4 regions of the Halanaerobium sp. ST460_2HS_T2 genome follow, and region 3 is predicted to be linked to each of the others. Evidence: riboswitches for the same ligand, from Rfam matches in the RefSeq annotation. Region 3 holds a riboswitch; each other region holds the start of a gene.
What was found. A riboswitch is a leader RNA that binds a small molecule or an ion and turns the genes downstream of it on or off. The one in region 3 is predicted to bind cyclic di-GMP.
Positions count from the first base shown of each region.

Region 1: another riboswitch for cyclic di-GMP. It lies ahead of flgB (flagellar basal body rod protein FlgB); the one in region 3 lies ahead of DFR80_RS07565 (cache and HAMP domain-containing protein).
Region 2: another riboswitch for cyclic di-GMP. It lies ahead of DFR80_RS03950 (DUF4402 domain-containing protein); the one in region 3 lies ahead of DFR80_RS07565 (cache and HAMP domain-containing protein).
Region 4: another riboswitch for cyclic di-GMP. It lies ahead of DFR80_RS03135 (GspE/PulE family protein); the one in region 3 lies ahead of DFR80_RS07565 (cache and HAMP domain-containing protein).

Region 1 covers NZ_QPJF01000023.1:37,157-40,336, forward strand. The annotation lists gene DFR80_RS11580 (chemotaxis protein CheC) at 1-82, shown strand, start outside; gene DFR80_RS11585 (chemotaxis protein CheD) at 66-569, shown strand; gene DFR80_RS11590 (response regulator) at 709-1,062, shown strand; cyclic di-GMP riboswitch class I at 1,153-1,238, shown strand; gene flgB (flagellar basal body rod protein FlgB) at 1,294-1,680, shown strand; gene flgC (flagellar basal body rod protein FlgC) at 1,683-2,108, shown strand; gene fliE (flagellar hook-basal body complex protein FliE) at 2,125-2,421, shown strand; gene fliF (flagellar basal-body MS-ring/collar protein FliF) at 2,466-3,180, shown strand, end outside.
Region 2 covers NZ_QPJF01000006.1:5,264-8,443, forward strand. The annotation lists gene DFR80_RS03945 (hypothetical protein) at 151-927, shown strand; cyclic di-GMP riboswitch class II at 1,107-1,194, shown strand; gene DFR80_RS03950 (DUF4402 domain-containing protein) at 1,342-1,932, shown strand; gene DFR80_RS03955 (molecular chaperone) at 2,079-2,945, shown strand; gene DFR80_RS03960 (hypothetical protein) at 2,976-3,180, shown strand, end outside.
Region 3 covers NZ_QPJF01000013.1:19,283-22,462, reverse strand. The annotation lists gene DFR80_RS07570 (sensor domain-containing diguanylate cyclase) at 1-1,571, shown strand, start outside; cyclic di-GMP riboswitch class I at 1,667-1,753, shown strand; gene DFR80_RS07565 (cache and HAMP domain-containing protein) at 1,955-3,133, shown strand.
Region 4 covers NZ_QPJF01000004.1:97,354-100,533, forward strand. The annotation lists gene DFR80_RS03135 (GspE/PulE family protein) at 1-1,259, opposite strand, end outside; cyclic di-GMP riboswitch class I at 1,460-1,545, opposite strand; gene DFR80_RS03140 (shikimate dehydrogenase) at 1,554-2,441, opposite strand; gene DFR80_RS03145 (Crp/Fnr family transcriptional regulator) at 2,558-3,180, opposite strand, start outside.

The DNA.
Region 1 (3,180 bases), on a different contig from region 3:
GGAACTCTTTTATTTTTTCATTCCGGAAAAAGATTCCCTGGATTTTCTTTTTCAGCGACTGGCAGGTGGTAGTTTTGCCTAGTTCGGATCTGGTAGCAGAAAAAATGGTTGTTAAAATGGCAGATCATGCCATAGGTGATGAAAATACAGTTTTAGCAACTCTGGGACTTGGCTCCTGTATTGGAATTGCGCTTTATGATAAATTTTCTAAGGTAGGGGGACTTGTCCATATTATGCTGCCTGAAAATCCAGGGGGCAAAAAAACTGTAAAATATGCAGATACAGGGATTCCTTTTTTGATTGAGGAAATGGAGGCTGCAGGTGCCAAAAAAAGGCGGCTTTCAGCTAAGATTGTAGGTGGGGCAGGAATGTTTAAGTCGGAAAGTGGAGACTCAGTAATGAAGATTGGTGAAAGAAATATTGAAGCAGTTAAAGAAGTTTTAAAAAATGAGGGAATAAAAGTTATAGGTAGTGATGTTGGCAAAGATTATGGGCGCTCAATGTATTTTTATCCTGATGATGGTCGAGTTGAAGTTAAATCATTCAGCAGAGACTTGATTACCATATAAATTTATTATATAGTAATAGATGGAAAAAAGACATTATTATTATTTTTAGATAAATTATTTTTTTACTATTGTAAACAAGAATCATTTCTGTTATTATATAATATAACAGTAGATATAATCTAGAGGAGGTAATTTTTAAATGCCTAGGGTGTTAATTGTTGATGATGCAGCATTTATGAGATTAAATTTAAAAAATATATTAAAAGATGAATTTGAAATAGCCGGTGAAGCCGAGAACGGAAAAGAAGCAGTTGAATTATACCAGGAATTAAATCCTGATATAGTTACTATGGATATTACAATGCCAGTTATGGATGGACTGGAAGCTATTAAAGCAATTCAGGATATAGATCCCAGTGCTCAGATTGTTGTTTGCAGTGCTATGGGTCAGCAAAAAATTGTTATTCAGGCGATTGAAATGGGAGCAAAAGACTTTATTGTCAAACCATTTAAAAAAGATAGAGTAATGGAATCACTTAAAAAGCTGCTTTAATTTAAATTATAATATTTAATAATTCTTTGATTATATTTATTATTAATATACTTAAATATAAATTGTTTTTTTAAAAACTAATATATGTATTTAAAATATTAGCAAAATTAGCGAAAGCTAATGACGCAAAGTTATGGGTCTAAGATATTTTGTATTATGATTGCCAGACTGCACATTCAAAAATCTATAGCTGTGACTGTAGATTTTTTTGCTTGAAAGGGGTTTGAATATATGGATAATTTAGAAATTATAGCCAGAGCGCTTAATGGTTCTGCTCGGAGAGGTGAATTAATTGCTAATAATTTGGCAAATGTGAGCACCCCCGGCTACAAAAGACAGGATATTGATTTTAAAACTGCCTTGAAAAAGGAAATGAATTCTTCTAATTCTATTAGTCTGAAAACTACTCAAAGTAACCATATAGCTTTTAGTAAACAATATACTTCTGTTCGCAGCAGTCAGAATAATAGGAATAGTAGAAATGACGAAAACAGTGTGGATGTTGAGGTTGAGATGGCAGAACTGGCAAAAAATAGTATTTATTATAATGTAATGTCAAATAGAGCTGCCGGACATTTTTCCACCTTAAATCAGGTTATTCAGCAGGGAGGTAAATAATAATGTTTAAAGGAATAGATATTAGTGCTTCCGGTTTAACTGCTCAGAGATTAAGAATGGATACCATATCATCAAATATTTCTAATGCGGAAACAACCAGGGATGAAGATGGCAATACCTACAGACGGAAAGTTCCGATTTTTAGACAGAAAATAGAAAATCAGATGGGATCTGGAATTAATTCTGATAATCTTAAATCGGCTGGAGTAGAAGTTGCAGAAATAGCAGAAGATCAATCTCCATTTCGCCTTGAATATCGTCCTGAGCATCCAGATGCGAATGAGGACGGTTATGTAGAGCTCCCTAATATTAGCATCATGACCGAAATGGTTAATATGATAGACGCAACCAGAGCATATGAGGCAAACATACAGGCAATTTCTAATTATAAGAGTATGGCAAATAGTGCTTTAAATATTAGTACTTAATTAAGGAGGGAAGAAAATGGAGATTAATCCAGTTAAATTTCAGAGTGGATTTGAAAACTTTTCTCTTGAAAATGAGAATAAAAACAAAAAAACCGAAGCTTTTTCGGATTTGTTTAGAGAAAAAATGAACGAAGTTAATCAGCTGCAAAAAGATTCGCAGGCTATGACAGCCAGTTTTGCCGCTGGAGAAACAGACAATATACATGATGTGATGATTGCTGCCGAGAAAGCTAAGGTAGCAGTTAATCTGACAACTGCAGTTCAGACCAAAGTGATTGATGCATATAATGAAATTATGCGTCTGCAGGTATAGTATAAGATGGTAAAACAAAGAGTATTTATGGAAGAGGTATAGTGATGGCCGAATTTTTCGCAAAATATAAAGAAGAGATTCAAAACACGTGGCAAAAATTGAATAGAAACATTCAAATCTTAATTATTGTTCTCACAATATTAATGGCTGGAGCTTTTGGCTATCTTATATTTAGAGGAACTTCTACAAACTATCAACCTCTTTTTACCAACCTGTCTACAGATGATACTGCAGCTATTGTAGAAAGACTGGATGAAAATAATGTAGATTATCAGCTTGGAGGTAATGGTAATACAGTTTTAGTTCCAGAAAGCGAGATCTATAGATTAAGACTTGATATGGCTTCGGCAGGTCTCCCGGATCAGGGAGTTGTCGGTTTTGAAATTTTTGATAATAGTGAATTTGGTACAACAGAATTTGAAAGAAGAGTTAATTACTATCGCGCACTGGGTGGAGAATTGAGCCGTTCTATTCAGTCAATTTCAGGGATAGAATTTGCTCGTGTTCAGATCACACCACCAGAGGAAAGTCTATTTTTAGATGAGGAGAAGTCGGCTACGGCTTCAGTTATGGTTAAACTGGCTCCTGGATATAATATGAGTGCAGAAAGAGTTAATGCTGTTCAGAATCTAGTTGCAAGTGGAGTTCAGGATTTACCTTTAACAGAGGTGACAGTTGTTGACACAAACGGAAACCTGCTGTCTCATCCTTCTAATCCTAATAGTGATCAGTGGTCTGATCCCCAGAATTTTGCAATGC
Region 2 (3,180 bases), on a different contig from region 3:
TTCGATTATTTTAGCAGCTGCTAAAAATAAAATTCGAGTTAGTTTGGAGATTGTGCTGGTAAAATTATAATATAAAAATAAAATATTGCATAATAGTAAACTCTAATAATTAATGTGAAATCATATTTAACTAAAGGGGGAGAGCAGAATATGAAGTTTCTAAAAAGTTCAAAATCCTGGGCTCTGGTTTTGGGGGTAATTATTGGACTGTTTTTCCTGACTGGGTGTTCTAATGATGCAACAGATACTCTGGCAACAGAAAAATATGATGTTAATTTTACTGTAGTTGATAAAATGAGTACTTATCCAGTTAGCGGTGCTGAAATAACTCTGGCTGGAGAGAAAGAAATTACAAATTTGGATGGTAAAGTTTCTTTTAAAAGGGAAGACGGTAGCTATGATTATAATGTTAAAGCAATAAGATATAATCAACTGCAGGGTAAAATTGTTGTTAATGGTGAAAATACATTTAAAGATCTTGAATTAGAAATTACAGCTTCTGGTGATGATGGAGATAGTATTCCAGCAGAAGATATAACTCCTCCTGTTTTTCAGAATTTATATGCAGTTGTAGGAGGCAGTGTTTATGGGGTTGTAGATCCAGAAATTAATATTAAAAAAATTACCGAAAGTGATCAGTGTGTAATTTTACATTTTAGTGAACCGGTTATTTTTGGAAGCTTTGACCGATTAGAGGATTTCGAGATACAAATTATTGCTGATGATTCGGAAAAATCGGTCAATATAAAAAGTTTTGCCGAAGTTTCTAATTATCCGGATTATTTAGTAATAGAAATTGAAGCAATCGAAAAAACTGGAGTTATTATTAAAGTAACTATTAGTAATAGTGGTCGTCAAAAAATATCTGATCTGGCAAATAATCTTTTAGAAGAGGTTCCAGAATTTCAAACTGTAAATATTTTATAAGTTAATTATAAAAATTTATATAAATTTTAACAAAAAATGAAAAAAGCTATTGACAACCGTTCTCAACAGGAATATAATGTAACCAGAAGAAAGAAGATTGTTAATTTTGTTTATTTAAACAATTTTGTTATAAAAAGTTTTAATTTCTAAATTTGTAGTGGAAAATTTAAAAGTAACAAAACAATAAAGGAAGCTATGACCATCTGTTTTTCGATATGGACACCTTATAACAGATGCGAGCCAATGGTGTAACCGGCCCTTAGGGGCCGGTTTTTGCATTTTATAGAGAAAAAATATTGGATTTCCTCAGTCTTTAAAGCAGTTAACTGCTTTAAAAACGCAAAAATTATATTTTGCGTTAGATAACAATTGTTTGTTGACTTATTTGTACACTTTAAGAAGGAGGTATATATTATGAAAAATGCTGGTAAAATAATTCTTATTGTGGTGGTAGCGATTTTATTTTTTGGTTCATCGGTACAGGCTCAACTAGATGCAAGTGAGGATGTTAATGTATATGCCGAAATATTAGATACAATTACAATTGATCCAGGTGATATGGGTGTTCAGGATATGGACTTTAGTTTTGGTACTTCTCCTACTGGAGGAAATGCAAGAATAATTTTAGGAACTGATGGAAGTCTAACAGTTGATGCTGATTCAGGTGCAAATATTTTCTGGAATGATACTGGAACACCAGCAGTTGTTCAGGTTGGTGGAACTCCTGATCGTGCCTATGTAGTAAGTATTGAAGATTTTGAAGTAACTCCCAGTCAGTCTACCAGCTCAGGTGATGTATCCATTGCTCTGGCTGACAGTGTATCTGGAGATTCTTTAACTGTAGATCAATTCCTGGTAGAAGGAACAAATATAGTGGATAGTGCCTTTAGCCTCGACGGCGATGGTTTTGATGAACTTACTATTGGAGCTGTTCTGACAGTGACAGATGGTATTTCTGTTGGCAACTATACTGGTCAGTTTATCTTAACAGTTGCTTATGAATAATAAAATTAAGGATAAAGGGGCCAGATTTGATTTCTGGTCCCAATTTTAACTTTAAATTTTTTCTTCCCAGCTGCAGAATAGAATTTTCTGCCAGCTAAAGCTAAAGGTATATTTGTTTTAGTGGAAGAGCTAAGGGGGGTTATACTTTGGATATTACAAAAGTAAGAATAAAAGCAATAAATTATTATGTTTTATCATTAATATTTTTGATTATCTTATTAAGTTTGACTCTAGAAGTGGAGGCAAATGTAACTGTCAATCCTACCCGTCTTATTTTAGAAAACGGACAAAGATCAGCAACGATTAAATTAATCAACCCTGACCAGGAAACAGCCACTTATAGAATTTCTTTGATTAACCTGGAGATGAAACAAACAGGTGATATAGAAGAACTTGCTATTGCCGATAATAGAGAAGAAAGAATTGAATCCCATTTTGCCAGAGATTTGATCCGTTATTCTCCCCGACAGGTTGTTCTTCCTCCGAGACAGGCTCAGGTTGTTAGAATCCAATTAATGATTCCATTCGACCTGAATTCTGGAGAATATAGAGCTCACATGCTGTTTCAGGAGATTCCGGATCAGGGTGAGCAGGGAAATGGAGATAACGCTGAAACAGGAATCAATATAGCCTTAAAAACGGTTTATGGGGTTTCTATTCCAATTATTATTCGTCATGGTGAAACCGGGGCTGAATTAGAAATTACAGATCTAGAGCTAAGTAACAACCTGGAGACAAAAATACCAGAACTTGCTCTGACTATTATAAGAACCGGTAATCAGTCTGAATATGGAGATATTGAAGTTAGCTATTTTGATGATAGTGGAGAAAAGAAATTAGTCGGTGCAATTAGAGGAACAGCTATTTATACTGATATTGAGAAAAGAAAGTATAAAATAAGCCTTAAAAATACCGACAGTTTAAATCTTGACAAAGGAGTTCTGGAGGTTATTTATAAAAAAATATCCGCAGAGGGAGGAGAAATTCTGGCCAGAAATGAATTAAAACTTTGATCTTGCTTTTAAAGTGAGGTGTTATCACAAATGAAAAAAATTGTAGAGGGTTTATTTTTAGTGTTTTTAATCTTTATTTTTGTTAGTCCTCTTAATGCTCAGGAAAAAACAGAGGGAAATTTAGTTCTTAAAGATGAAAATTTAATTTTGCTTGAGGTAGAGTTAAATAATTTGGGATTAAAAGACGAGTTTCTGACAGCTTATCGCTTTAACGAAACTGTTCTGCTTCCAATCG
Region 3 (3,180 bases):
TAGGAATTATAGTAGCCAGTCAACAGGGAAAAATTATTTTTATTAATAAAGCTATTAGAGAGATGACCGGTTATAAAAGAACTGAGATCAAAACAATGGATGATTGGTATAAAAAAGCTTGTCCCGATCCAGAATATAGAAAGAAAGTAAAAGATTATTTTCAATATGATTCAGCAGATAATACCAGCGACAGAACATATAAGATAATAACTGCTGCTGGTGATCATAAATATTTTAATTTTCGTTATTCAAAATTAGAAAATGAAAAAATGCTTTTTGAGATTATAGATATTTCTCATCGAATAGCACAAAAAAGAGAGTTAGAAAACCAAAAATTAATTTTTGAAAATCTATTTACTAATTCACTTGAAGGAATTGTTTTATTAGATCAGAATCTAAAAGTACTTAATGCCAATAAAAAATTTGAAGAAATATTTGAAGTATCTAAGCCTGATATTCTTAATAAAAATATAAATAAAGTTGCTGTACCAAACATAGATGCGAATGTTTTAAAGCAAGCACAAGAAAAATTTAAGCATAACCAGGAGTGGGAAAGAGAAATTTCTTATACTGTTAATAATAAGATTAAATATTGTAATGTCCACGTTTTTGCGGTTGAAAATAAGAAGCATGGTGAGTTAATTTATGTCGCCCTGGATAATATAACAGAAAATAAAAAGAGAGAATTTGAGTTAAAGGAAGTTAAAGAAAGATTAGAGCTGGCTGTTGAGGGAGCCAATATCGGTGTCTGGGACTGGAATGTAGAAGAAGAATATATTCATTTCAATAAAAGCTGGGCTCAGATGCTGGGATATGAATATTCTAATCTGGGTAATGATCTTGATACCTGGTTGAAATTAGTCCACCCTGATGACAGGGACCAGGCTTTAAAAGACATAAGAGTTCATCTAAATGGTCAAAGCGAAGAATATTTTAATGAACACAGATTAAAAACTAAAAATGGCAACTGGAAGTGGATCAGAGATATCGGGAAAGTAACAGACAGAGATGAAAAAGGAAATGCTGTCCGAATTGTAGGAATCCATATTGATATAGATCAGGAAAAAAGAGCAGCAGAAGAAATCGAATATCTATCCAATCATGACGAACTGACAGGGCTTTATAATCGAAGATATTTTAATGAGGAATTAAAAAGACTGCATAATTCCAGGCAGTATCCAATCAGTATAATCATTGGCGATATGAATAAATTAAAAGATATTAATGATACTTATGGGCACAGTATGGGAGACAGGTATATTAAGAGAGCTGCTGAAGCTATTAAAAGAACTGTGCGAACCGAGGATGTTGTTGCCAGAATTGGTGGAGATGAATTTGCAGTCATTTTGCCAGAGACTGATTATTCGAAGGCAGATGATGTAGCAGAAAGAATTTTAGCAAGAATAGAAGAGGGAAATAAAATTGAAGATTTACCGGTACCGCTGACTATTGCTCTTGGTTATGAGACTACAGATTGCACCAATCAGAATCACAGCATTAAAAATATTAAGCGATGTTACAATAAAGCGGATCAGAGGATGTATGAGCAGAAATTTGCTGATAGATGTTGAAAATATTTTTGTCGAAAATAGTTACTTTATGACATAAAATAACTATTTAATTTTATATATCTATGTTATATAATTAACATAGGCTTGAATTTTAACTAAATATTGGGCAATATTATTGAAAAATAATGGCGCAAAGCTATGGGTCTAAGGAAATTGACATCTATGACTGCCAGGTTGCTTTTGATTTTTAAATATCAGAGTATCAAATAAATACTGGGCAATAAGTCTTTGGTATTTATTTTTTTATTTTAAAAGGAAAATTATTACTTTTATTAATAAAGATTACTGGTTAGTTATAGGTTTTATATAAATTAAAAGTGGAGAGTACAATTTATTAGCCGTATAATTTTATTTAATAAAAACATAAAAAGGGAGAGACAAAAATGTTTACAAGCCTAAAGGGAAAGATGACAATTATTATTGCTGTTATGATTTTAGTTTTGATGGTGGGGACTTCTATTGCATTTAATAATTTCATTAGCACTCTTATTCAGGATTCCACTGCTGACAGCTCTTTAAATAGTGCGGAGCAGAATGCTCAAATTATTTTTGAGTGGCTTTCTGGTTTAAAAGTTCAGATAGAGGATTTTGCGAATACAGAAAAAGTAAAATCTATGAACTGGTTAGAACAGACAGAATTTTTATCACAAATTAGCAATCCAAATATAGAATCAATTTTGATAGTTGATAAAACAGGAGAAGGTAACATTTTAAATGGGGGTACTATTAATATTTCTGACCGAGAATATTTTCGGGAAGTAATAAAAACAGAACAGCCAGCTATTTCTATACCGAGAAAAAGTAGAATTTCGGGAGATGAGGTCTTAGTTGTCGCAGCTCCCATTATTAATAACAATAAGCTGGCAGGAGTAATTGGAGGTACAGTAAAAAGCCAGTACTTACAGTCTTTAATTAAAAATATGGAGATTGATGGCTTTGGTTATGGCTGGATTATTGATCAGCAAAAACGTACAATTGCCCATCCGGATCAACAGTATATTGGTAATACAGATATTTTAACTGGCCAAACTGAGCTTCAAAATTTAACTGATAAAATGATAGAAGGGGGTTCTGGAACTGGAGAATATACATATAATGGAGTGGAAAAAGAATTAGCCTATGCCCCAGTTGGTCTCGAGGGTTGGGTCGTAGCTATGACTGCAGATGAGGACGATGTTTTAGCAGAATTAGTTACATCCCGAAATATGAGTATCTGGATTGCTGTAATTGCTTTAATTATCGGTATTATTATTAGCTATTTTATTGCCCGTTATATTGCCAACCCAATTCTTAAAGCGGCTGAGATGTCAGATAAAATTGCTGAAGGAAATTTGTCAGTTGCAGATATCAAAATAGCTAGAAAAGATGAAGTTGGAGTTCTGGCTTCCTCACTAAATAAAATGAAAGAGAATTTAAATGAAATAATAACTAAGGTTACAGCTATTGCTGAAAATCTTTCTGCCTCCAGTGAAGAATTATCTGCTTCCGGTGAGGAAGTGGCAACTGCAGCAGGTCAGGTTGGGCAATCGATTCAACAGGTTGCATCTGGAGCTGAAGAATAGTCAGCACAGGTAGAAGAAACCAGTGGTAAAATTAATGAGCTGATAGA
Region 4 (3,180 bases), on a different contig from region 3:
GCATCATTAGTGTGCAGAGTACTTAAAACCAAATGTCCTGTTAAGGCAGCTCTGATTGCAATTTCTGCAGTTTCTTCATCCCGAATCTCACCGACCATTACAATATCCGGATCCTGACGCAGTATCGATCTTAAGGTCTTGGCAAAGGTCAAACCGGTACTTGTATTGGCCTGCACCTGATTTACTCCATCCAGCTGATATTCAACCGGATCCTCAATTGTAACAATATTTTTAGTTGGTGAATTAATTTCGCTTAAGGCTGCAAATAAAGTTGTTGATTTACCACTACCAGTAGGTCCGGTCGCCAACAAAATTCCATATGGTTTTTTGATCAGTCTATTAAATCTCTCGCGATTATCAGAGCGAAAACCAAGTTTATTAATATCTAAGAGGCTGTCATCTCTATTTAAAAGTCGGATAACCACCTTTTCTCCATAAATTGTAGGCAGTGTAGAAACCCGCATGTCAATCTGCATACTCTTAAAGGTCATCTGCACCCGGCCATCCTGTGGAATTCTTCTTTTGGTAATATCAAGATCAGCAATAATTTTTAAACGAGAAATTAAAGCCGCCTGCGAGTGTTTGGGAACTGTCAGCTCCTCATGCAAAATACCATCTACCCGGTAGCGAACTCTTAAAGTGTTTTTTAAAGGTTCAATGTGAATATCACTTGCCTGTTTTTGTATAGCCTGAGTAATAATTAAATTGGTCAGCCTGACAATCGGAGCATCTTCCACCATCTGCCGCAGCTGGTCTATTTCCGGCTCTTCATTAATTTGATTATACTGATCTAACCTGTCAAAAATCTCTGAAGTATCTGTATCAACCAGAGAATATATTTGATTAACTGCCTTCATAATTTCCGAATGAGTAGCTATTGCAATATCAACTTTCATCCCTGAATTAACCTCAATGTTTTCTATAGCTACTAGATCAGTTGGATCCTGAATCGCAACTTTTAAGGTATCATCTTCAACATCATATGGTACAGCATGATGTCTTCGGGCAATATTTTCTGATATATACTGAGATAAATGTGCATTTATTAAATAATTATTTAAATGAACTCTAGGAATGTTAAGCTGAATTTCTAGAGCATCTGTTAAATCTTCTTCTGAAATGTAACCTAACTCTGTTAAAACCTGTCCCAGACGCATGTCCATTTCATCCTGAGCAGAGAGAGCATCTTCTAATTGTCTGGGAGTTATATAATTATATTCTAAAAGTAGATCTCCAATTTTTTTTCTTCTTGGACTCATAAAAATACTCCTTTTTAATAAAATATATATTATTTTGTTGAAATTTGAAAGATTTTGTTAAATTATTGCGATGATATAATTAATTTCGGCATCGATTATGAAATTCCTGCATAATTTTAATGAAAGTTTAATAATTATTTTAAAATTATCTATAAAGCAAAAAATTGCCATGATGTTTTAAACACCGGCAATTTTCCACCTGAGGCAAACATAACAATCATAGAAAATAATCCTTAGACTTATGTTTTTGCGTCACAGACTTTCGTCAGTTTTGCTTTTATTATAATATTTTATTTATTTTTTTGCTTCAATCTCCCTGACTGCTTTTTCGGCTATTTGATACCATTTCTTCTTTTTTGGCATCTCCTGTGTCCAGAGTTTAAAAGACGCTTCTGCCTGATAAATTAAAGTTGGCAGGCCATTCCCTATCTGTGCTCCTCGCTTTTCTGCTTCCTTTAAAATTTCGGTTTTTAAAGGATTATAAACCAGATCTATCACCAGCTGCTTTTCATGCAGATAATCAGGATTGATTACTATATTTTTAATATTATTACTATACATCCCAACTGGAGTTGTATCAACTACCAGATCAGCTGCTTTTAGAACATCTGCATATTCCTGCTCTTCCAGACTGCAGAAATCGAAGTTTTGCTTAGAATTTTCTTCTTTAAAAAGTTTTGCCAGTTCTGCTGCATTTTCTACTGTTCGATTGATAATTGTAATATCTTTAAGATCCAGCTGAACCATAGCTGCAATAACTGCACGGGCTGCTCCTCCCGCTCCAATTACAACTGCTCTTTTATCCTTAACCTTAAATCCAGTTTCCTCAACCTGACGCTGAAAACCAATTACATCTGTGTTATAACCGGTCAATCTTCCCCTTCTATTTAAAACAGTATTTACCGCTCCTGCAGCTCTGGCCAGAGAAGAAAAGCCATTTAAATAAGGAATAATGCTTTCTTTATGAGGAATCGTCACATTCCAGCCGGCAAATCCTAAGTTTTTAAGAGAACTAATATATTCTCCTAGATCCTGATCTTTAGTTTCCAGCATCAAATAGATTGCATTAATCCCTAAATCTCTAAAACCATTATTATGCAGAGATGGGGAAATCGAGTGACTTAGTGTTTTACCAAGTAAGCCATATAATTTTGTTTCACTATCTGGTATAAAAATACTCATCTTCTACCTCCTGAATTCTTAAATTTGTTATTCTTTTATTTAACTTAAAACACGCTGGAAAAGTATACCAGCGTGTCTCCTATGTATTGGAACACCGGGATTCAATCCAGCTTTATTTAAAAAACTGTCTGCAGACGTTCTCCCAGTGATTCAAAATCTTTAATAATAATTTTTCGTTTTTTAATTGTTATTACACCATCATCAATAAACTTATTGATCAATTTAGTAACTGTAACCCGGGAAGAGCCAATCAAATTTGCTATTTCCTGATGGGTTAAAACTAAATCAATCACCGTTCCATCTTCAATTTCTCGACCAAAATCTTCTGCCAGTCTCGAAAGCAGGCTGGCCAGTCTACCTGCAGCGTCCTGAAAAACCAGTTCTCTTACCTGACTGGTTAAAAGTCTAGTTTTTTTGGAAAGAGCCTCAATAATCTTAATTGCAAGTGAAGGCCTGTCAATAATCATCTTCTCCATTTCATTCCAGGGAATAATTAACAGACGGGCATCATCCATCACTTCGGCTGTTAAGGGATGAGGGTCTTCGTCAAAAAGTGAAAGTTCACCAAAAATATCTCCTTCCTGCAGAATTGTCAGTACTTTTTCCTTCCCTTCTGCAGAAAGCATAGAAAGTTTAACCTTACCATTTACAAGTAAATATAATTTTTTTACACTGTCATTTTCAAAAAAGATAACTTCACCTTTTTCGTAAAATTTAGCATAAGAATTTTCACATAGTA